Regions from separate parts of the Streptomyces sp. NRRL S-920 genome, predicted to be linked through region 2. Evidence: riboswitches for the same ligand, from Rfam matches in the RefSeq annotation. Region 2 holds a riboswitch; each other region holds the start of a gene.

Region 1 (7,690 bases), on a different contig from region 2:
TGTCGTCGCTGCCGAGGCTCTTCGCGCCGTCGTTGCCGAGGCAGTCGGAGGGACGGCTGGAGAGGTCGCCGATGAGGAGGAACTGCGTCGCGGGCTCGCCCGCGGAGGTCTCGCCGCTCACGTTGCCCATCACCATCGGCTCCTTCACCGCGGAACCGCCGACGTGCTTGGCCTTCACGTAGATCCAGGCGACCTTCAGGTCCTTGTACTTCTTCTTGTCGTTCAGCTCGTCGAGGTCCGCCGGCTTGCCGAGGGTGACCTTCGTCGGCGTGAGGGAGAACTTGCCGGTCTTCTCGTATCTGGTGATCTCCTGCGCCGGCCCTGCCTGCCCGAGCTTGAGGTTCTTCGGCGCCTCGCTCGACTCCGAGGACCCGCCGGCCCCGCCGGTCCCGCCGGACCGGCTCTTCTTGCCGGAGCCGCCTCCGCACGCGGCGAGGGAGACGGCGGTGAGGGTGGCGAGGACCGCGAGGCCGATGTGCCGGCGGTACCGCGTGGTGCGCTGAGTGCTCATGTGTTCCTGATCCTGTGTTTCTCGGTGTGGGGGGTGACTCAATACGGCAGAGCGCCTCGAACGCAAGTTGCTGCTGGATTACCGTTCGACCTGGTCGAACAGCGACTCCCAGCGGTCCGGCACGGTGGGCAGCGCGAGCGCGGAGACGTGCTCGTACGCCGCGCGCCCGTAGCGCTCTCGTCGTGCGTCGTCCTCGATCAGCACACGCATCGATGACGCAGGGCACCCCGCACGCGGAGGCCGCGGCCAGCGCCATCGGACGCCCCTCGCACTCGCTGGTCAGCGCCACGAGGGACATCTCCCCGACCCCAGTAGGTTCTGTCCCCTTCGCGCTTGACGTGCCGCGGTGCGACCACGTTGCGGATTTGTGGTGGCTGGAGGAGATGGAGGGCTTGTCCCGGGCGGCGGCGAGCCGCCAGGTGTAGACCGCCCACGGTACGACCGCGAAGCTGCGGGCCATTCGGTCCCTTCCAAGGTCAGCAGCATCGACTTGCAGGCGTGCTTGGGCAGTTCGTCATCGCCGTCGAGGAACATGATGTGGGGCGCTCTGGCCATGGCGATGCCGGCGTTGCGCGGGGCGCCGCACCCCCCGCTGTTCTTGCTCAGCCGCAGATAGCGCACCCGGGGGTCGCATTTCCCTCAACTGGCGGGCGATCGAGGGGGTCTCGTCCGTCGAGCGGTCGTCGCAGATGATCACTTCGAGATTGCGCAGCGACTGGTTGAGCACTGACGCCACGGCACGGGGCAGGCTTTTGCGGGTCGTTGTAGACAATGACGACGACAGTTACATCGGGGGTACGCGACGTCGTCTCCGCCCCGTCGTCGTGCTCTCTGCCGTGGCGCCCACGGTGGCTATCAGACACACGCATTTCCTCTCCCACACATGCCCATCTCCCGTGGTCCTGGAATGCCCGTCACCCGACCACTTCGTAAAGGACTTGCCCTGTCGGCCCGGTGGCGGTTTTCCGCAGGGCCTGATCGCCCTCGGGCCGTCCGCCCTCGCCCCTCGTCTGGATAATCCACTTGGCGTGATAGCGGAGCAGCGCGTCGACGCGGTCCTCGCGATCGGCGCCGGGAGCGAAGTAGCGCTCGACCGTCTTCCTGCGCTGCCGTTCCTCGGGCAGAAAGAAGTCCGGGTATCCGGTGGCCACGGTGTATGGCCCGTACGCGGGCACCATGCGCGAAGCGAAATAGTTCTGCGCTCGATCGCTTCGGGCAGCGCGTCCGCACGAACGACATACCCGAGTGCTCCCGTTTGCGTCCAGGCCCCGAAAAGCAGCACTGTCCAGGTCACCCCGGCGCAGCTGACGCGCGCGAATCGAGGGCCGTTCTCGACCACCAGTGCCCGCTCGCGGCCCCTGCCGCAACCACCATCGCGCCGAGAGCGAAGAAGACGACGAGCGGATCCCGCCGGTCCCGGTGAGTCCGCAGAGGGCCCCACAGGAGCAGCAGACACAGAAGGGCCAGCGCGGGCGCCGAGCGATGCCTGGTGAACGTGCGCGTGAACTGCCAGACGCCTGTGCCGAGCAGGGTGAGCGAGGCCAGTGCCGCGACGCGGAGCAGGGTGAACGGTCCGAGCCCCGTCAGCTTGGCCGACGCGCCGAGGAGCACCGTCCAGGGCGAGGAGTACTGGCTGGGGGTGCTGGCGTCGACCATCGGGTTGCCCGGGGCGAGCGGGTCGTGGCGCAGCCGTTCGACGGTCGCCGCGTGCCTCCGCGGTGGCGGACACGGCGGGGGGTTCGTGCGGGCTGGTCGTATCCAAGGGGCAGCCAACTCGATTGTGCCTGGCGGGGGCTGGGGGCAAGGAGCGGAAAGGCTCTCCTCCTCGGACGAAGCGGGGGCGCTCCGAGCACCCCTACAACGATCAGGGCCTGGTGGGGTCACAGGTCCCCTTGGAGTGGCATGCCCACGGAGACAGGGGGTGCGATATGTCCTTCTTTGCAGCGGAAATCACGATAGCCCCGAATTCCCCCCTCCCCATTCAGTGAAATGGGTCACGCCGACAGCCGTGATCATTAGGGCCACCGCGCGCATTTCCGTTCCCCGCAAAGCGAGTTGGCTTTGTTGATCAGAAAGAGCGAGGAGTTCTGACTCCCCAGGACGACTCTCCGTATTCGCCTGTGTGAATTCCCGCCTTGTTCCGTCCCGCCTTTCTCGCTTAATGTCACCGTCAATCCGGGCGGAACGCCGAATCCTGCCGCTGCCCGGAAACCCTTCCACTCACTCACCCACGGCAGGAGCGGGGGACCCAGGTAAGCCGCCGATCCGGTTTCCGGAACGGCTCGGGGTGAAGGCGCGTTCAAATGCGCCGGGACAGCTCCCGTCCAAACCCGACAGCTCACCTCGCAGGCGACGGAGAGGAACTTTTTCATGCCCGCAAAGGGAAAGCACCGCCGTCCGAAGTCCAGATCGCTCAACCGCGGTATCGCCGCCGCGGGAACGGGTGGAGCCGTCCTCGTCCTGCCGGTGCTGGGCGCGACGAGCGCCGGCGCGGCCCCTAAGCCGGCCGCGGACGCGAGCACGTACGTCGTCGTCGCGGGCGACTCCCTCTCCAAGATCGCCCGGGAGCACTCCGTGAGCGGTGGCTGGAAGAAGCTGTACGAGGACAATCGCGGCGTCCTCGGCGGCGACCCGAAGCTGATCCACCCCGGCCTCAAGCTCACGCTCGGCGCGAAGGGCGCGGCGGAGCCCGCGAAGAAGACGGACGCCTCCCCCGCGTCCGCCGAGCGGGCGGACCGCTCCGAGCGTGCGGCCGTGCCTGCCGCCGCCCCGGCGAAGAAGACCTACGCCAACAACCTCGACGGCTGGATCAGGGAGTCGCTCGACATCATGGCCCAGCACGGCATACCCGGTTCCTACGAGGGCATCCACCGCAACGTCATGCGCGAGTCCTCCGGCAACCCGCTGGCCATCAACAACTGGGACTCCAACGCGGTCGCCGGCACCCCGTCCAAGGGGCTCCTCCAGGTCATCGCCCCCACGTTCGCCGCGTACCACGTCCCGGGCACGTCGCTGGACAGCTACGACCCCGTCGCCAACATCACGGCCGCCTGCAACTACGCGGCCGACCGCTACGGCTCGATCGACAATGTGAACGGTCCGTACTAGGCCTCGGCGCCAGGCCTCGGCGGCTCACAGGTTGCCGCGTCGGTCCTGCTCCCGTTCGATGGCGTGGAAGAGGGCGGCGAAGTTGCCGACCCCGAAGCCTTCCGAGCCGTGCCGCTCGATCAGCTCGAAGAAGCCGGTCGGCCGGTCCTGCACGGGCTTGGTGAGGATTTGCAGGAGGTGGCCGTTCTCGTCCTGGTCGACCAGGACCCCGCGGTCACGCAGCTCGCTGATCGGCGAGCTGATCGGGCCCATGCGGGCGAGCAGGCCCGGGTCCTCGTAGTACGCGGCCGGGGCCGGCAGGAACTGAACTCCGGCCGCGCGCATGCCGTCCACGGCGCGCAGGATGTCGCCGGTCGCGAGTGCCACGTGCTGTACCCCCGGGCCGCCGTGGAAGCGCAGGAACTCCTCGACCTGGCTGGCGCGCTCCGACGGCGCGGGTTCGACGACGGGGAACCTGACCCGGCGCGACCTGTCGGCGACCACCTTCGAACGCAGCGCCGAGTACCGCGTGGAGATCTCCCCGTCGATGAACTCCGCCAGCAGTTCGCCGCCGAGGACACGCTGGTAGAAGTCGACCCATTCGTCCATCCGGCCCGCTTCGACGGCGGCGACGCAGTGGTCGATCGCCGTGAAATACGGTACGGGGGGCGGTTGGGGAAACGTGTGCGGGCACGGTTGGTAGCCGGGGAGATAGGCGGCGCGGTACGCCGACCGGTCGACGAAGGTGTGCCGGACCGGGCCGTAGGCCGCGAAGCTCGCCAGCCGGACCGCACCGTCCGCGTCTCGCAGTTCGTGCGGCTCATCGAGGCCGCTCGCCCCGGCGGCGACCGCGTGCCGGAAGGCGGCCTCGACGTTCGAGACCCGGATCCCTACGTCGAACACCGAGTCGCCGTGTTCGGCGACGTGCTCGCCGAGCGCGGTGCGCGACCGCGTCGGACCTGTGACCACGAACCGTGTGGCGCCGGCGCGCAGGACGTACGAGCACTCGTCGCGGCTCCCGGTTTCCGGGCCGCGGTAGGCGACCGGCGTCATCCCGAACGCGGTCACCAGGAAGTGTGCGCTCTGGAACGCGTTGCCGACCGCGAAGCCGACCGAGTCGAAGCCCTCGATGACGAACGGCGTCCGCGTGCCTGCCGCGGACGCCGTCGAGCCGATCGCCCGACTGCTCACGCGGGCGAGCCGATGAGTTGGTCGGCCACGGCGTCCTCGGCCGGGCTGCCGTAGTACCGGCAGATGACCTCCGCCCACGCGTCGGCGCTGATGTTTCCGTCGCCGGCCTGGTCGAGCTGGTCGAACATCGACGCGGCGCGGTCCGGGGCGAACCCCACGGCGGCCATGTACGCCAGGTAGTCGGCACGCTCGACCCGGCCGTCGTCGTCGCGGTCGCACAGGTTCACCATCGCCCGGGCGTAAGGCCGGATGAACCGGTCCTGCGCGCCGCTGTCCCGCACGGCGGCCGCGTACTCCTCGAAGCTCACGATCCCGTCGCCGTTCGTGTCCGCATGGTCGAGCAGGCCCTGCCAGTACGTTTCGTGTGCCGAGCGGGCCTGCTGTGCCTTCGCCGAGTCGAGGGGCTCGTCCTGGCTGGCGATCACGCGATCGGCCAGCAGCGCGAAGTCCTGTCGTTGCAGCCGGCCGTCGCCGTTCGCGTCAAGCATGTCGAACCGGGCCCGGGTGCGCTCGTGGGCGTTGCCGTTCATCGCAGGGTGCCTTCCGTTGACCATGGAGGGGTTGACCATGGAGGGGTTGACCATGGGGGGATTGACCATGGCGGAGGCCGGTGAATGCCGACATGTTCGATGCTCGCCAGTGACGCCGCGCGCGTCGCCCTCTGCTAGTGCATTGGAGTTGCTCGGCTCATCCCCCGCACTACGGGTCCGCGGGGCCGGGCCCCCGCCCGCCAGCACATCGCTACCTGACCACCGGCGTATAACGCCGGGCGGCTAGGGCAAGTTGAGCTTCGCGGACGGCGGCTCGTAGGAAGCCTCCAGACGTTTTTCCATCTCGGCCTTCACTTCGGACAGCCGCGCGTACAGTGCCTGCTCCTGCGGGGACAGCTTGACCCCGGACGCCATCTTTGCCACCAGTCCGTCGCTGGCCTCCGCCAACACCCCCACGCAGGCGCTGGACGCCTCGTCGAAGCCGCGGACGTAGTTCTTGTCCAACGCCATGCATACGGTCGTTGTCAACAACTCGCCCAGTACGGTCACGACACGGTCGCCCATCGACATGCTGCCCATCGACATATTGCCCCTCGCGCTCATCGTGCTTGCAATCGCGTCGACGAACGTACCGCCCTCCTCGCCCAGTTGGGGCGCTGCTGGTCAGCGATCACGAGCAGCGTGGCCGCCGCGCGCGGTCCCTCGGGGTTCGCCGGAAGCACTGGAAGGCAGCGGGGACGGCGCGGTCGCGCTCGGCGCGGGTGGAAGCTTCGTTTACGCAGGCCAGACCCCGTAGCTCAGTGGATGGAGCAGGCGCCTAGGGGCACGCGGGCACCGGCAGAAGCCGGAGTCCGCCCGCATTCTCGTATGAGACGACGATTCCAGCCTCCGAACTCGTTCAGCCACACGAACCCGGGTGACAGTCGCCGTCTTAGCCTGAGGTGGTGATCAGGGACCTGCCGTTGAATCTTCGTACCAGCCTTGTCCGTGTGCTTGAGGACTTCAGCCCTGCCCTGCTCGATCTTGTGCACGGGAGCCCCGAGCTGACCGACGCGGTGGGTGGTGTTGTCATCCACGACCCGGGCGATGAGGTCGCGTTCCCGCCACGCGCCATCGTGCTGGGCGTCGGTGTCTATGGGACGGAGGAGGTCGCGAGGCTCCTACGCGAGCTGGGCGAGCACGGCGCGGCAGCCTTGGTCGTGCGGGGGCCGGTCGAGCGGGACGAGGTGCTTGCCGCGGCGTCGGCGGCCTCGGGGGTGGCCCTCATTTCCTTGACGCAGGGCGCGTCGTGGTCGCAGCTGACAGAGCTTCTGCGGACGCTGCTCACCGAGGGGGACCTCGGGGACCCCGGCGTGGAGTCGCTGGGAGGGGTGCCTTCCGGTGACCTGTTCGCGCTGGCCAATGCCGTCGCGACCCTGCTGGACGCACCGATCACGATCGAGGACCGCCGCCAACGCATCCTGGCCTTCTCCGGGCGTCAGGACGAGGCGGACCAGTCGCGCGTCGCCACGATCCTGGCCCGCCGCGTACCCGACGGATACCTGCGGATCCTGGAGAGCCGGGGCGTCTTCAGCGAGCTGTACCGCAGTGACCGACCGGTACACATCGCCCCGGCCACGATCGAGGAGGGGGAGACCGCCCTGCCACGGGTGGCCGTCGCGGTGCGCGCCGGTGACGAGTTCCTGGGGTCGGTGTGGGCCGCGGTCGAGGAGCCGTTGACCCCCGATCGTGAGCAGGCCTTCCAGGACGCCGCCAAACTCGTAGCGCTGCACCTGCTGCGCCACCGCGCGGGCGCCGACGCGCAGAACCGGCTGCGGGCCGATCTCGTGAGCACGGTCCTGGAGGGCGGAATGGGGGCGGCCGATGCCCTGGACCGGCTGGGGCTCGTGGAGGAGCCCACGGTGGTGTTGGCCATGGGCCTCAGAGGACAGCGGGGCGACCATGCGCACCTCGCCGCCGAACGGCAGCGGCTGACCAGTGCCCTGGGCATCCACCTCAATGCCGTGCGGCCCAGATCGGCCCTCGCCCTGCTGGGCGACGTGGCCTACGCCATCGTGCCGGTGCCGGCGGACCCGGAGGCCGGCCAGGAGCGGGCGGCGCAGATCGCGGCCAATTTCGTGGAGCGCGCCGGCAAACGCTCCCAGGTGGTGATCGGCATCGGTTCGGTGGCCACCGAACCGTCGGCCCTCAGCCGGTCGAGGACTCGGGCGGACCGGGCCCTGCGCGTGCTGATGAGCGACCAGCGCAGCAGGCGGGTGGCGGCGATCGGCGACGTGTACATCGACGCGCTGCTGCTGGACCTGCGGGACATGGCTGCGGTACAGGGCGATGAGCTGCTCAGCCCGGTGGCTCGCCTTGTGGAGTACGACGCCAAGCACCGCTCACACCTGATCGAGACGCTGCGTGCGTG
Region 2 (7,690 bases):
TCGGCGTAGGTCTCGTGGCCCGGTTCGGCGTACGCGGCCGCCGCGAAGGACGCCCACAGGCCGAGCGTGCACAGGGCGAGGGAGGACAGGAGCCACAGGAGGCTGAGGCCGGGGGAGCGCAGGCGGGCGTCGGACGCGGGATGGCGGTCCAGCGCGAGCCAGGCTTCGGAGAGTTCCCGTATGCGCCGGTCGCGGCGGATGCCGAGGACGATGCCGACCACCGCCGGGCCGAGCGCCGCGAGTCCGAGGACGGCGAGGACCGGGCCGAGGATGATCCCCGTGGCGTCCTCCTCCTCGATGAGCTTGAGCGGCTGCACGAGCAGGGCCCAGCCGATGACGGCGCCGAACCCGCACAGCCACAGCAGGAGCAGCCGGTGCACGCCCAGGTGCCGCCCGCGCAGATCGTGGAGGGCCAGGCCGCGGTCCCTGAGCATCGTCTGCCGGTCCGGCCAGGTGCGCAGATGTACGGGAGGGGGAGGCGGCGGCAGCGTACGACTGGGCATGGACCCGACATTACGTGGGCCGCGAGGGCAGGTTCACGCCACCCGTGTGGCGCCCGCGAACGGCATCCGGTCGATCGGCGCGAGCCGTACGGGAGCGCTCGGGTTCGGGGCGTGGATCATCTGGCCGTTCCCGACGTAGATGCCGACGTGACTGATGCCCGAGTAGAAGAACACCAGGTCACCGGGGCGCAGTGCCGAGCGTGGCACGCGCTCGCCCGCGGCGATCTGGGCGTACGTGGTGCGGGGCAGTGAGACGCCCGCCGAGCGGTAGGCGGCCTGCGTCAGTCCCGAGCAGTCGAAGGCGCTCGGGCCCGTCGCGCCCCACACGTAGGGGCTGCCGATCGCTCGGTACGCGTAGGAAACGGCCGCGGCGGCACGGGCGTTGGGAGCCTTCGCCGCGCTGCCCGGCTCGGGGGCGCGGGCACCGGGGGCTGCGGTGCGGGCGTCCGAGCGGGTGGCCCTGCCTTCGTCGCCCGCGAAGCCTTCGTCGCCCGCGAACTGCGCGCGCTGCTTCTCGGTGAGCCGGGCCAGCAGTCGCTTGGCCTCGCCGAGCTTGGTGGTGACGGTCTTCTTGTGCTTCCTCAGTTCCGCCTGGCGCGAGCGGAGGGTCGACAGGCGGTCATCGGCCTCGGCGCGCAGCTGGTCGACCTCCTGGAGCTTTCTGCGTACGCCGCCGATGGCCGCGGACTGGCGGCTGCCCGCCCGGTCGGCCAGCGAGGCGCGGTCCAGGAACTGCTCGGGGTCCGAGGAGAGCGCGAGCTGGACGGACGGGTCGATGCCGCCCGCGCGGTACTGGGCGGCCGCGTAGGAACCCAGGGCGGCGCGGGCGGAGTTGAGTTCCTCCTGCTTGCGGGCCGCCTCGTCGCGCAGCTCACCGAGCGAATTCTCGGTCTTGTCGGCCTTCTCCTTCGCACCGTTGTACTTCTCGGTGGCGACCTCCGCCTCGCGGTAGAGCGCGTCGACCTTCGCCTTCACCGCGGCGGGGCTGAGCCGTGGGTCCGCGTGCCCAGAGCCTTGGAGGGCGGTCGCCGAGGCGGCTCCCGCGAGGGCGAGGATGGCGGCGGTGCGGGCCGTGTGGCCGCTGAGCGAGCGCTGTCTGGGCTTGCGGTGCGCTGCCACGAGGGGCTCCTTCGCTGGCCGGCGGCGACCCACACAGGGGGAGCGGGCCGCCGCCGGGTTTCTCGGCGGTGGTGGCCGACTGCCGCCCCGGGAGGGCGGCGGTGGGGAGCCGGTCACCTGGGGGAGGACGCTAAACCTGGCCGTCACGGCGTGGTGACGGATTGCGCGTAATGGGCGGGAGTGGGCGGAAAGGTGACTGTGTCTGTCCGTGCCGACCATCGATCGAAGCCCTGTTCACGCGTAACTATGACCAATGTGTCGATTGCGGCCCGCCTGTCCGTCAGCGGGTGGTAAGGGGCCGCCTGCGGCAAGCGGCAGGGGGCCCGGTTAGGCTCCGGCCTCATGGACGTACTCATCCATCTCTTCGTCGGCCTGCACATCATCGGCATCGCCTCGCTCCTGGGCGGCTTCCTCACCCAGATGAAGCAGATGGGCCAGGGCAGCGCCCGCTTCAGCCCCGCGATGCTCCACGGCGCGCTGACCATGCTCGTCACCGGAGTGGTCCTGGTGGGCCTCAACCAGGCGGACGACAACGCCGTCAACAACCTCAAGATCGGCATCAAGATGGCCGTGCTGATCGTGATCCTCGCGCTGGTCTACGTGAAGCGGGACGAGGAGAAGGTCGACAAGGGTGTCTTCGGCGCGGTGGGGCTGCTGACCACGGCGAACATCTTCATCGCCGTTCTGTGGACCTGATCCCCGCTGACGGCCCTCTACGCGCGCGCGGCCCGCACTCTCCCGGGAGAGTGCGGGCCACGCGCGCGTAGAGGGCCGTTTCGCATAGAGGGCCGTCAGCGGATGCTTCTCGTGGTTACGCCGGGCGCACCACGCTGTGGAGCGGCATGGAGTAGATCGACTCGACGCGTACGTTGGCGCCCGGCTTCGGGGCGTGGATCATCTTGCCGTCGCCGATGTAGATCCCCACGTGGCTGATGTCGTCGTAGAAGAAGACCAGGTCGCCGGGGGCGGCATCGGCGGTCTTCACGGTGGTGCCGACCTTCACCTGGTCCCACGTGGTGCGCGGCAGGGAGATCCCCGCGGCCTTCCAGGCGTCCTGGGTGAGCCCGGAGCAGTCGTAGGAGTCGGGTCCCGTGGCGCCCCAGACGTACGGCTTGCCGATCTGGGCCTCGGCGAAGCCGATGACCTTCGCGGCCTTCGTGGCGTAGCCGCCCTCCGCGCTGCCGGAACCAGTACCAGTACCGGAACCGGAGCCCGAGCCGGACCCGGCACCCGAACCCGAGCCGGACCCGGCACCCGAACCCGAGCCGGTGTCCGGCCCGGAGGAGCCCTGGCCCCCTCCCCGCTCCTGCTCCCGCTCCCTCTGCGCCGCCTCTTCCGCCTTGCGCTTGCGCTCCGCCTCCGCGGCCTGCTCGCGGGCCAGATCCTCGGCCTTGCGCTTGGCCTCCCGCTCCTTCCTCCGCTCGATCGCGGCGAGCCGCGCCCTCTCCTCGGCGGTCAGCCGCGACAGCAGTCCGCGCGCCTCACCCAGCTTCCTCTGGACGGCCCGCTTGCTCGCCCTGAGGTCGTCCCGGGACTCGCTCAGCGTCTTGAGGCTCTTCGCCGCCTTCGTACGCTGCTTCGTCGCCGTCGCCTGCTCCGCCCGGTACTCGTCGACGGCCTTCTTCTGCCGCGAGGTCAGCCGGTCCGCCAGGTGGTTCTGGTCGAAGTAGCCCTGAGGGTCGTTGGCGAGCATCATCGTGGCGGTCTCGGACGCGGTGCCGGTGCGGTACTGCGCGGCGGCGAAGGAGCCCAGCTCCTGGCGCGCCTCGTTCAGCCTGTCCGCGCGCCTGGCCACGCCGTCGAGCAGACGGTCGACCTTCTTGCGCTGCTTCTCGGTCTTCTCCTTGGCCGAGTTGTACCTCTGCGTGGCCACGCCCGCCTGGCGGTAGAGGTCGTCGACCTTCTTCTTCACCTCGTCGAGGCTGGGTTCCACCGGCGCGGAGGGCGCTGTCGGCGCGGAGGGTGCTGCCTGCGCGCTCTGCGACAGGAGCGCCACGGACGTGAGGGCGGCCGTGGTGATACCGACGGCGGGGGTGGTGCGTATGCCGGCTGACCGGCCCCGCGGCTTGCGGTGCGACGCCAAGGGAGGCGACTCCTTCCGTACACCGCCTACCGGGTTAGCTGTCGGGTTCGGGCGGGTGGTCCGGAAGGTTGCCCTACGGTCCCGTACGAAGTACGGGACCGATTCACCCCAAGTTTTCGGTGGGTCCCCGGTTCCGAACACGTCGGACTCGGCGGGGGCCACCCGTTCCCGGCGGGGTTCGCCGGTGGGGGGACGTGCGGCCCGCGGAGCACGCTAACCAACTTGTGAGGCACGTGTGAAGGATGATGTTCGATATGACCGATACATTTTCGTGACTCTACGAGCGTCAGGGCGTAGGCCCGCAGCGGAGTGGCGGAGCGTGACCGGGCGCGGCCGCGGCGTGAACAGCCCCGGGGTGGCCGGAACCCGGGGCGGGTTGTCAGTGGGGCCGCCTAGACTCGGGAGGCGATGAGCAGCCTCTTTGATGACAGCTTCCTGGCGGACATGCGGCCTTCCGGGGCCGCGGACGAAGAACCCCCGCCGCCGCCCGAGGACAGCGCTCCGGAACCGGTTCCGGACGACTTGTTCAGCGGGAAGTTCGACGTGCCCATGACCCGGGACTCGCACTACCGCGACGGAGCCCCGCGCCCGGTCATCGACCCGGCCACGCTCCTGGAGGGGCTGAACGAGAACCAGCGCGCGGCCGTCGTGCACGCGGGCTCCCCGCTGCTCATCGTCGCCGGCGCCGGCTCCGGCAAGACCCGCGTACTGACCCACCGCATCGCGTACCTCCTCGCCGAGCGCGGTGTCCACCCCGGCCAGATCCTCGCGATCACGTTCACGAACAAGGCCGCGGGCGAGATGAAGGAGCGCGTCGAGCAGCTCGTCGGCCCCCGGGCCAACGCGATGTGGGTCTCGACCTTCCACAGCGCCTGCGTGCGCATCCTGCGCCGCGAGTACAAGAAGCTGGGCTTCACGTCCTCCTTCTCGATCTACGACGCCGCGGACTCCAAGCGGCTGATGGCCCTGGTCTGCCGCGACCTGGACCTCGACCCGAAGAAGTTCCCCCCGAAGTCCTTCAGCGCCAAGATCTCGAACCTGAAGAACGAGCTGATCGACGAGGAGGACTTCGCCGCCCAGGCCGCCGACGGTTTTGAGAAGACCCTCGCCGAGGCCTACGCCATGTACCAGTCCCGCCTGCGCGAGGCGAACGCGCTGGACTTCGACGACCTGATCATGACGACGGTCCACCTCCTGCGCGCCTTCCCGGACGTCGCCGAGCACTACCGCCGCCGCTTCCGGCACGTCATGGTCGACGAGTACCAGGACACGAACCACGCCCAGTACGCCCTGGTGCGCGAGCTGGTCGGCCCCTCCGGAGGCGAGGGCGACGACCCCGCGGAGCTGTGCGTGGTGGGTGACGCGGACCAGTCGATCTACGCCTTCCGCGGCGCCACCATCCGCAACATCCTCCAGTTCGAGGAGGACTACACCGACGCGACCACGATCCTCCTGGAGCAGAACTACCGCTCCACGCAGACGATCCTGACCGCCGCGAACGCGGTCATCGAGCGGAACGAAAGCCGCCGCCCGAAGAACCTGTGGACCAACCAGGGCGCGGGCGCCCGTATCACCGGGTACGTGGCCGACACCGAGCACGACGAGGCGCAGTTCGTCGCCGACGAGATCGACCGCCTCACGGACGCGGGCGACGCGAAGGCCGGCGACGTCGCGATCTTCTACCGTACGAACGCCCAGTCCCGCGTCTTCGAAGAGATCTTCATCCGCGTCGGCCTGCCCTACAAGGTCGTCGGCGGCGTCCGCTTCTACGAGCGGAAGGAGGTCCGCGATGTGCTGGCCTACCTGCGCGTTCTCGCCAACCCCGAGGACGCGGTGCCGCTGCGGCGCATCCTCAACGTCCCCAAGAGGGGCATCGGCGACCGCGCCGAGGCGATGATCGACGCGCTCTCGCAGCGCGAGAAGATCTCCTTCCCGCAAGCGCTGCGCCGCGTCGACGAGGCGTACGGCATGGCGGCCCGCTCCACCAACGCCGTCAAGCGGTTCAACACGCTCATGGAAGAGCTGCGCACCGTCGTCGAGTCCGGCGCGGGCCCGGCCGTCGTCCTGGAGGCCGTCCTCGAACGGACCGGCTACCTCGCCGAGTTGCAGGCCTCCACCGACCCGCAGGACGAGACCCGCATCGAGAACCTCCAGGAACTCGCCGCCGTGGCACTGGAGTTCGAGCAGGAGTACGCCCAGGCCCAGGCGGCGCAGGCGGAGGGCGACGAGGGGCCCGCCCCGGCCGGCACCCTCTCCGACTTCCTGGAGCGCGTCGCGCTCGTCGCCGACTCCGACCAGATTCCGGATGAGGAGGACGACGGCTCCGGAGTCATCACTCTCATGACGCTGCACACCGCCAAGGGCCTCGAATTCCCCGTGGTGTTCCTGACCGGCATGGAGGACGGCGTCTTCCCGCACATGCGCTCCCTCGGCCAGGTCAAGGAGCTGGAGGAGGAGCGCCGCCTCGCCTATGTGGGCATCACGCGCGCGCGTGAGCGGCTCTACCTCACCCGGTCCTCGATGCGCAGCGCCTGGGGCCAGCCCTCGTACAACCCGCCCTCACGCTTCCTCGAAGAGATTCCGGATACCCATCTGGACTGGAAGCGGAAGGGCTCCGTCGGCGCCCCCGCCTCGTCCGGTCCCGCCGCGGGCATCGCCTCGTCGCTGTCGTCGTCGCGTTCGCGCACGGGTGGCGCGCAGGGCTTCGCCACGCGCCGCGCCTCGGAGAAGCCGGTGGTCTCGCTGGCGGTGGGGGACCGGGTCACGCACGACCAGTTCGGCCTCGGGACCGTGGTCGGGGTGAAGGGCACGGGGGCGAACGCCGAGGCGACGGTGGACTTCGGCGAGCCCAAGCCGAAGCGGCTCCTGCTGAGGTACGCGCCGGTCGAGAAGCTGTAACGCTCCGGGCGGCGCCCGGAGCCGCGCCGGGGGCGGCGGAGTTACGTCGGGTCGAGGCCGTGGCTGCGCAGCCACGGCAGCGGGTCGATCGCCGAGCCGCCGCTGGGGCGCACCTCGAAGTGCAGGTGCGGTCCGGTGGAGTTGCCGGAGTTCCCGGAGTAGGCGATGGTCTCGCCCGCCTTCACGGGACCGCTGGAGATCTTGTGCGAGGAGAGGTGGCAGTACCACGTCTCCGTGCCGTCCTTGGCGGTCACGATCGCCATGTTGCCGTAGGCGCTGTTCCACTTCGTGGTCACGGTGCCGTCGGTCGCGGCGAAGACTTCCGTGCCGTACGAGACGGGGAAGTCGATGCCGGAGTGCGCCGACATCCAGTTGACGCCGGCCTGGCCGTACTGCGCGCTCAGACCGTGCTGCTTCACCGGCAGCGCGAACTTGGGGCGCAGCCGCTCCTTGCGCGCCGCCTCCGCGGCCGCCTTCTTCTGGGCGGCGACCTTTTCGGCCTTCAGGTCGATACGTTCCTGCGTGCGGCTCGCGCGGTCCGCGAAGTCGCCCGCGTCCGCGGAGAGGTTGGCCAGCTGGGTGTCCAGCTTGCTGTTGGCGGTGGAGGGTTTCACGGACGTGGCGTCCGGTGCGGAGGCCGTCGTCTCCTTCTCGCCGTCCCCGCCGAAGCTGCCCACGGACGCGGCCGCCACCCCGGCGACGCCCATCACGCAGGCCGACGGCACGGCGACGGTGAGGAGGGCGGAGCGCTTGGCGGGGGTACGGCGCCGGGCCCTGGACCGGCCCGCACCGGATCCGCCGCTCTTGCCGCGGGCGGTACGGGGGCCGGGGGCCAAAATCCCCGAGACGGACTCGGGCTCCGCGCTCGCGTAGGGGACGTCGGTGTCGTACGGGTCCTCGGCCTCGCCGTCGTACAGGCTCTCGCTGTCGAACGGGGCCTCGCTGTCGAACGGCGCCTCGGCGGAGATCTCGTACTGCTCGGTCAGCTCGTACGGCTGCGAAGTTTCGTGCGACTCGTGAGACTCGCGTGCTTCGGGTGACTCGTGCTGCTCGTGTGTCTCGCCGGCGGAGTTCCACACCGTGGCGT
Region 3 (7,690 bases), on a different contig from region 2:
ACGTGCGCGACCTCCTGCACCGCCTGGAGCCGTACGGGGACGAGCCCCGGGTCGTCGAACTGCGCGAGCGGGCCCGCCCGCTGCTGATGGCACCCGCGTAGAGGCGCGGAGTGGGGCATATCGGCCGCACGCATCCACCCCAGGTTTGAGGGCGTTGTCAGTGGCGCAGGGCAGTATCTGTGGTGGGAGGTGAGGCGCGGTGAAGAAGGTCGCGTACGACTGCGATGTGCTGGTGATCGGCGGCGGGATCGTCGGTCTCGCGACGGCGTACGCCCTCACGCGCGCCGCCCCCGGCACCAGCGTCACGGTCCTGGAGAAGGAGACGGGTCCCGCCCGCCACCAGACGGGCCGCAACAGCGGCGTGATCCACAGCGGGATCTACTACGCCCCGGGCTCGCTGAAGGCCAGGTACGCGGTCCGCGGCGGCGCCGAGATGATCAAGTTCTGCGCGGAGTACGGCATCGCGCACGAGGTCACCGGCAAGCTGATCGTCGCCACGGACCGCGCCGAGCTGCCCCGCCTCCACGCCCTCGTCCAGCGCGGCAGGGAGAACGGCATTCCGGTGCGCGAGCTGGGCCCCGCCCAGATCGCGGAGTACGAGCCGGAGGTCCGCGGCCTGGCCGCCATCCACGTCGGGACGACCGGCGTCTGCGACTACGGCGCGGTGGCGGAGCATCTGGCGGCCGCCTCGGGCGCCGACATCCGCTACGGCGCGGGCGGGCGCGTCGTCCGCGTCGACCGCCGCCCCTCCCTCGGTGTCGCCGTCCGGACCGCCGACGGCGCGGTGGTGCGCGGCAAGGTCCTGGTGAACTGCGCGGGGCTGCACTGCGACGAGGTCGCGCGGCTCACCGGCGACGACCCGGGCATGCGGATCGTCCCCTTCCGGGGGGAGTACTTCGAACTGGCCCGCCCCGAGCTGGTGCGCGGACTCGTCTACCCCGTGCCCGACCCCGCCTTCCCCTTCCTCGGCGTCCACCTCACCCGGGGCATCGACGGCGGCGTCCACGTGGGTCCGAACGCGGTCCCGGCCCTGGCCCGCGAGGGGTACACCTGGTCGGCCGTCCATCCCCGGGAGCTGGCCGGCACGCTCGGCTGGCCGGGCTCCTGGCACATCGCCCGCCGGCACTGGCGGTACGGGGCGGGCGAGCTGCGCCGGTCCGCCTCCAAGGGGGCGTTCACCGAAGCGGTGCGCAGGCTGCTGCCCGCGATCGACTCCGAGGACCTGGTGCCCGCCCCGGCCGGGGTCCGGGCCCAGGCGGTTCTGCGGGACGGGACGCTGGTCGACGACTTCCTTATTCGGGAGGGGCCGCGGGCGGTGCATGTTCTGAACGCTCCCTCGCCTGCGGCTACGGCGTCCCTCCCTATTGGTAGGGAGGTGGCCCGCCGGGCCATCGGGGCGTTGCGGGCTGGTTCTCAGGGGGGCTGAGGGGGCGATCCCGGGGGCCCGGGGGGGGCGGCTTCCCGGGAGGCCGGAGAGGCTCGGCAGGCGGCTTCCCTGCGGGGCGGTTCGTAGTTGCTTCCCTGCGGCACGGTCGTGGCTGAGCGCAGCTTCCCTGCGGGGCGGTTCGTAGTTGCTTCCCTGCGGCACGGTCGTGGCTGAGCGCGCAGTTCCCCGCGCCCCTTATGGGGCACGTCTGGGCGCCCTCGTGATTCCCGGCGCCCCTTACGGGGCACCTCCCCGCGCCCCGCGTCGGATCCCCCGCGCCCCCTTACAGGGCACCTCCGCGCGCCCCCTCCACAGCACGGCCCCGCTTCCCCCCGGCCCAACCCGTAAAATCGCCGCACTGTGTCTGACTCATCCCATAACCCCGAAGCCCCTCGGTCCAGTGGCCGTGTGCAGGCCGCGCCCCGGTTTCCCGGGGGGCCCTCGCCCGATCCCGCCGGGTCGCACCACGAGCGGCGGATCCGCAGTTTTCAGCCTCGTCGCAGCCGGGTGACCGCCAGCCAGGGTGATGCCCTGCGGCGGCTCTGGCCCACGTGGGGACTGGACATCGACGGGCTGCGCAAGCTGGACCTCGCCGAGCTGTTCGCGGACGAGACCGGGCCGCGCCCCGACCTCCCCGTCGTCCTGGAGATCGGCTTCGGCATGGGCGAGGCGACCGCGCAGATGGCCGCCGCCGACCCCGGCACCGGCATCCTCGCCGTCGACGTGCACACCCCCGGCCAGGGCAACCTCCTCGGGCTCGCCGAGCGCGGCGGTCTGACGAACGTCCGCGTGGCCAACGGCGACGCGATCATCCTGCTCCGCGAGATGCTCCCGCCCGAGTCCCTCGACGGACTCCGCGTCTACTTCCCCGACCCCTGGCCCAAGGCCCGCCACCACAAGCGCCGCCTGATCCAGCCGGAGTTCCTGACGCTGGCCGCGCCCTCGCTCAAGCCCGGCGCGCTGCTGCACTGCGCGACGGACTGGGAGCCGTACGCCGAGCAGATGCTGGAGGTGCTCACCGCGCACCCCGACTTCGAGAACACCCAGCCCGACGGCGGGTACGCCCCGCGCCCCGCCTTCCGCCCCTTCACCCGCTTCGAGGGCCAGGGCCTGGACAAGGGCCACACCGTCCACGACCTGCTCTTCCGCCGCGCCGAGACCCTGCACGAACCGGCCCGCGAGGGCACCGGAACAAGCCCCCGGAGCTGACACCCCGTCGCGGTCACCCGTATCCCTCGTTAGGGTCAACGACGTGGCCACCAGTCCTCCGTATCCGATACCCCCCGAGGCCCCCGCCCCGGGGGAGCTGCGCCGCGCCCGCTGGTGGCAGCGGCGCGCGATACGGGCGGCCGGGCTCGTCACCCTGCTCGCCCTCTCCGGCCTGGTGATCCTCGCCCTGGTGAGGGAGCAGACCGGCACCGAGGGCTTCCTCGTCGGGCTCGGCCTCGCCACGGTTCCCGTACCGCTGCTCGTCGCCGCGTTCCGCTGGCTGGACCGGGTGGCGCCGGGGCCCTGGCGAAACCTCCTCTTCTCCTTCGCGTGGGGTGCCTGCGCGGCCGCGCTCGTCGCGATCGTCGCGAACAGTTTCGCGATCCGCTGGATAGCCACCGCCACCGCCGACCCCACCAGCGCCGACACCCTGGGCGCCACGGTCATCGCCCCGATCGTCGAGGAATCGGCCAAAGCGGCGGCCATACTCCTCGTCTTCCTCTTCCGCAGACGGGACTTCACCGGCCTCGTCGACGGCGTGGTGATCGCCGGGGTGACCGCGACCGGCTTCGCGTTCACCGAGAACATCCTCTACCTCGGCAACGCCTTCGTCACCGACCAGCTCAGCCGCGACAGCGGCCTCGCCTCCGTGACGGCCGCGACGTTCTTCGTACGCGTGGTCATGTCACCCTTCGCGCACCCGCTGTTCACGGTCCTGACCGGCATCGGCTTCGGCCTCGCCGCGTTCGCCGCCGAGCGCCATCACCTGCGCCGCGTACTGCTTCCCCTTACGGGACTGCTGCTCGCGATGGGCATGCACGCGCTGTGGAACGGCTCCGCGGTCTTCGGCCAGTACGGGTTCTTCACCGTGTACGCGCTCATCATGCTGCCCTCCTTCGGCCTGCTGACCTGGCTGGCGATCTGGACCCGGCAGCGCGAACTGCGCCTGATCCGCGCGGAGCTGCCCGCGTACACGGCGGCGGGCTGGCTCACCCCGCCCGAGCCGTTCGCGCTCGGCTCGATGCGCGCCCGCGCGTTGGCCCGCGACTACGCCTCGTACACCTGGGGAAAGGCCGCGGCCCGCACGGTCGTGGAGTACGAGATGTACGCGACGTCGCTCGCGTTCCTGCGCCACCGGGGCCGGCGCGGCAGGGCGGGCCCCGACTTCGTCGTACGCGAACGGGAGCTGCTCGAAAAGCTCTGGGAGCGCCGCGAACCGGCCCGCCCCGCCCTGGCCTACGCGGCCCGCGCGACGGCCCCGGTCATGCTCCCCATGCCCATGCCCGCGCCCATGCCGTACGCCGGGCACGGGTACGCGTACGGGTACCCGGGTCACCCCCAGGCCCCGTACGCGCAAGCTCCGCCCCTCCAAGCCCCGTACGTCCAAGCCCCGTACAACCCCTACCGCTCGTAGCCGCCGCTAGGCCGAAGCCGCCGTGAGCGCCGCGGTCTCCGTCTCCGTCAGTTCCACGTCCGCCACCGCCAGCAGGGCCGGCAGCTGCTCGACCGTGCGTGCGGAGGCGATCGGTGCCGCGACGGTGGGCTGTGCCGCCAGCCAGGCGAGCGCCACGGTCGCGACCTGGACGCCGCGCTCCGCCGCGATCGTGTCGAGCGCGGCGAGGACTCGGTCGCCCCGCTCGCTGCCCACGTACTCCTCGACCCGGCCGCTGCGCGCGCTCTCCACCCGTGCGCCGGGGCGGTACTTGCCGGTGAGGAAGCCGGACGCGAGCGCGAAGTAGGGGACGGCCGCGAGGCCGGAGCGGGAGGCGACCGCCTGGAGCGGGCCCTCGTAGGTGTCGCGGGAGACGAGGTTGTAGTGCGGCTGGAGCGCGACATAGCGCGCGAGGCCCTCGCGGTCGGAGAAGTCGAGGGACTCCTGGAGCCGCTCGGGGCTGATGTTGGAGGCGGCGATGGCGCGCACCTTGCCGGCCTCGACCAGCTCGTCGAGCACCCCGATGACCTCCTCCACCGGGACCGACGGGTCGTCGTAGTGGGTGTAGTAGAGGTCGATGTAGTCGGTGCCCAGGCGGCGCAGTGACGCGTCGGCGGCCCTCTTGACGGTGTCGGCGGCGAGCCCCTTGTACTCGGGGTGGGCGCCCACCTTCGTCGCGATGACGACGTCGGAGCGGTTGCCGCGCTCGGCCAGCCACTCGCCGATGACGGTCTCGGACTCGCCGCCCTTGTTGCCCTCCACCCAGTGCGAGTAGGCGTCGGCGGTGTCGATGAAGTTGCCGCCCGCCGCGGTGTAGGCGTCGAGGACGGCGAAGGACGCGGTCCGGTCGGCGGTCCAGCCGAAGACGTTGCCGCCGAGGGCGAGCGGGAAGACTTCGAGGTCGGATCCGCCGAGGGTACGAAGAGGAGTCATGCATTCCTCAACGTCCTTGCCGGAAAACGAATTCCGGGAACTCCCCCAAGGGAACGTCAAGTCCGCCCTACGGGACCGCTCAGGGGTTGAGGCCCTTGCTCCGCAGCCAGGCCAGCGGGTCGATGGCGGCGCCGCCGGAGGTGCGGACTTCCAGGTGGAGGTGGGGCCCGGTGACATTGCCGGTCGCGCCGACGCGGCCGATGACGTCGCCCGTGCTGACCTTCTGCCCGACGCTCACGTTGAGGGAGGACTGGTGGCAGTACCAGACCTCGGTGCCGTCCGACAGCTCCAGGACCGTGCGGTAGCCGTACGCGCCCGCCCAGCCGGCTTCCTTGACGGTGCCGGTGTGCACGGCCTTGAGCGGGGTACCCGTCGGCGCAGCGAAGTCGAGACCGGTGTGCTGACCGGAGGACCACATCGAGCCCGAGTCACCGAAGTGCGAGGTCAGGGTGTACGAGGAGGTGGGGATGGCGTAGCTTCTCGCGAGCTTGGCGCGACGCTCGGCCAGGGCCTTGGCCTTGCGGGCCTCCTCCTCCTTCTTCTTCTTCGCGGCAGCCTTGGCATCGGCCTTGGCGTCGGCCTCGCGCTTGGCTTCCTTCTGCTGGGCGGCGGCCTCCTCGGCGGCCTTCTTGGCGGCGGCCTCCTCGGCAGCGGTCCGCACCGCGTCGTCCGCCTGGTTCTGCTGGCTCTCGGCCTGCTGCATGATGCGGGCGCGCAGGGCCTCGCCCGCGTCGGAGGTGCCCTGCCCCGCGTCGGCGGTGGTCATACCGGCGGTCGTGAGCGGAGCGCCGGCGGGGACGGCATCGGAGCCCGCGGCGTCCGGCGCGTCGTCGGATATCAGGGAGCCCACGCCCGGAAGGGACTTGGCCTCCGGCAGCGAGTCGGTGACGGCGCCCAGGTCGGGCATCGATATGGAGACCGGGGGCTTGCCGTCCTGCGCGGTGGCGATGCCGCCCGCGCCGACGGCGGCGATGACGCCGACGCCCAGCACGGTGGAGCTGCGGGCGAGCCCGCCGCCGCCCTTCTTGTGCACACGGTGCCTGCCGCGGACGGGACGGACGGACTCCTCAGTGGGATTCCATTCCTCCCAGGTCTCCTGGTCGTACCCACCGAAATCGTCGTCGTTCGGTATGTACACGGCTTGGGGGGCAGGCCGGTTGGACGCCACTGGGGCGCACTCCTTTCCTTCCTTCTCGCCTACCGGGTTAGCTGACGGGTTCGGAGCAGGAAGGTCTCCTACGAACAGCTGGCACGGATGCACAGATGCCCGATTCACCCCAAGTTGGTGGTTCCCCGGCTCCCTTGCGGGATTAGGCGTGTGCGCACGGAGCCGCCTCTAGTGACGGCTGGGACGACCGTGCTGCGTTATCGAACGTTAATAGACAGGGGGTCCGTATTCCAAGCTGTTCCGGTTGATCGTTAACGCGGACCCCCGCCCACCCGCCACCGGAACTTCACATTCCCTTGACAGGACGTCAATTGTTCTGCGGAGCGGTGCACTTCAGTCACGGCCGGTGACCTCGGCGTCCCCGGCCGTCGGCCGCCGCACCGCGAGCAGCGCCATGTCGTCCGTCGCCGCGCCCCCGGTGTGCCGCCGTACCTCCTGCGCGAGCGCGGCGAGCAGCGCGTGCGGCCCCTCGCGGCCGGGGAAGATCCGCCCGCCGAGCCGGGTCGCGGGATCGTAGAACTCCCCCGCGGCGTCCCGCGCCTCCGAGAGGCCGTCTGTGTAGAAGAGCAGCATCGCGCCGGGCGGGAACTCCGACTCGTCCGCCCGGTCCGGCCAGAACCCCAGCTCACCCATGCCGAGCGGCAGCGCGGGCTCGCTCGCGGAGAGCACGCACAGCCGTCCGTCGCCGCGCAGCAGCAGGGGCGCCGGGTGCCCTCGGTTGACCAGCCGTACGGCCCCTTCGCCGTGCCGGATCTCCGCGAGGACGGCGGTGGTGAACCCCTCGAAGGCGTCGAGCCCGTCCCGCCGCATGCCTTCCCGCGCGAGCGCCCGCTCCAGGCGCTCCGCCACGGCCTCCAACGTGGCCTCCTGCTCGGCGGCCTCCCGGAACGCCCCGATGACGACGGCGACGGCCGCCACCGCGCCCATGCCCTTCCCCCGTACGTCCCCGACGACGAGCCGTACGCCGTGCGGGGTGTCCTGTACGGCGTACAGATCACCGCCGATGAACGCGTCGGCCTGCGCGGCCTCGTACCGCGCCGCGATGTCGAGCCCGCCGATGCGGGGGTCCGGCTGCGGCAGGACGGCGCGCTGGGTGGCCTCGGCGATGGAGCGGGCGGTGGCGAGGCGGTCGTATCCGCGGTGGATGACGCGGTTGATGACGATCGCGAGGGCGGCGACGGTCGCCACGGTGACCAGCTCGGTGACGGCCTCGACATGGCTGGTGTTGGTGTTGCCGTAGTGCAGTACGAGGACGGAGACGGAGGCCGCGATGCCCATGAGAACGGTGTGGAGCAGCGAATAGAAGGGGGCCGCGATCAGCGGGGCGGCGGTGAAGAGCGGGGCGGCGGTGAACTCGGCCGGGGTCGAGGCGTCGTACACGATCCCGACGGCCAGGAGCAGGACGGGCAGGGCGCGGACGAGGGCCCGCTCGTGCGCGGTGGTCCCGCCGCCCATTCCGCCACGCTGCCCCACCGCTTGTCTCCCGCCGAGTCCGCGCCCATCACCGCGCCGCACTCAGGCT

The links. Region 2 has a riboswitch for cyclic di-AMP ahead of IG54_RS0113885 (C40 family peptidase). Riboswitches for the same ligand answer to the same signal wherever they lie in the genome.
Region 1: it holds a riboswitch for cyclic di-AMP, as region 2 does, so the genes downstream of both, IG54_RS0100370 (transglycosylase SLT domain-containing protein) here and IG54_RS0113885 (C40 family peptidase) in region 2, are expected to answer to the same signal.
Region 3: it holds a riboswitch for cyclic di-AMP, as region 2 does, so the genes downstream of both, IG54_RS0127790 (M23 family metallopeptidase) here and IG54_RS0113885 (C40 family peptidase) in region 2, are expected to answer to the same signal.

What each region holds. Positions count from the first base shown of each region.
Region 1 is NZ_JODF01000001.1:94,464-102,153, reverse strand. Features, by position in the region: gene IG54_RS0100400 (hypothetical protein) at 1-511, opposite strand, end outside; gene IG54_RS43415 (hypothetical protein) at 590-721, opposite strand; partial or broken gene IG54_RS42410 (glycosyltransferase family 2 protein) at 992-1,380, opposite strand; gene IG54_RS0100380 (hypothetical protein) at 1,426-1,689, opposite strand; gene IG54_RS0100375 (hypothetical protein) at 1,802-2,167, opposite strand; cyclic di-AMP (ydaO/yuaA leader) riboswitch at 2,723-2,878, shown strand; gene IG54_RS0100370 (transglycosylase SLT domain-containing protein) at 2,882-3,619, shown strand; gene hppD (4-hydroxyphenylpyruvate dioxygenase) at 3,644-4,789, opposite strand; gene IG54_RS37495 (EF-hand domain-containing protein) at 4,786-5,373, opposite strand; gene IG54_RS0100355 (hypothetical protein) at 5,563-5,859, opposite strand; gene IG54_RS41105 (PucR family transcriptional regulator) at 6,270-7,690, shown strand, end outside.
Region 2 is NZ_JODF01000016.1:9,453-17,142, reverse strand. Features, by position in the region: gene IG54_RS0113900 (hypothetical protein) at 1-503, opposite strand, end outside; gene IG54_RS0113895 (NlpC/P60 family protein) at 537-1,622, opposite strand; gene IG54_RS0113890 (hypothetical protein) at 1,965-2,318, shown strand; gene IG54_RS0113885 (C40 family peptidase) at 2,434-3,705, opposite strand; cyclic di-AMP (ydaO/yuaA leader) riboswitch at 3,713-3,869, opposite strand; gene pcrA (DNA helicase PcrA) at 4,114-6,603, shown strand; gene IG54_RS0113875 (M23 family metallopeptidase) at 6,645-7,690, opposite strand, start outside.
Region 3 is NZ_JODF01000048.1:16,555-24,244, forward strand. Features, by position in the region: gene IG54_RS0127765 (hypothetical protein) at 1-101, shown strand, start outside; gene lhgO (L-2-hydroxyglutarate oxidase) at 200-1,426, shown strand; gene trmB (tRNA (guanosine(46)-N7)-methyltransferase TrmB) at 1,787-2,635, shown strand; gene IG54_RS0127780 (PrsW family intramembrane metalloprotease) at 2,679-4,049, shown strand; gene IG54_RS0127785 (aldo/keto reductase) at 4,056-5,000, opposite strand; gene IG54_RS0127790 (M23 family metallopeptidase) at 5,080-6,168, opposite strand; cyclic di-AMP (ydaO/yuaA leader) riboswitch at 6,180-6,327, opposite strand; gene IG54_RS0127795 (PP2C family protein-serine/threonine phosphatase) at 6,502-7,641, opposite strand.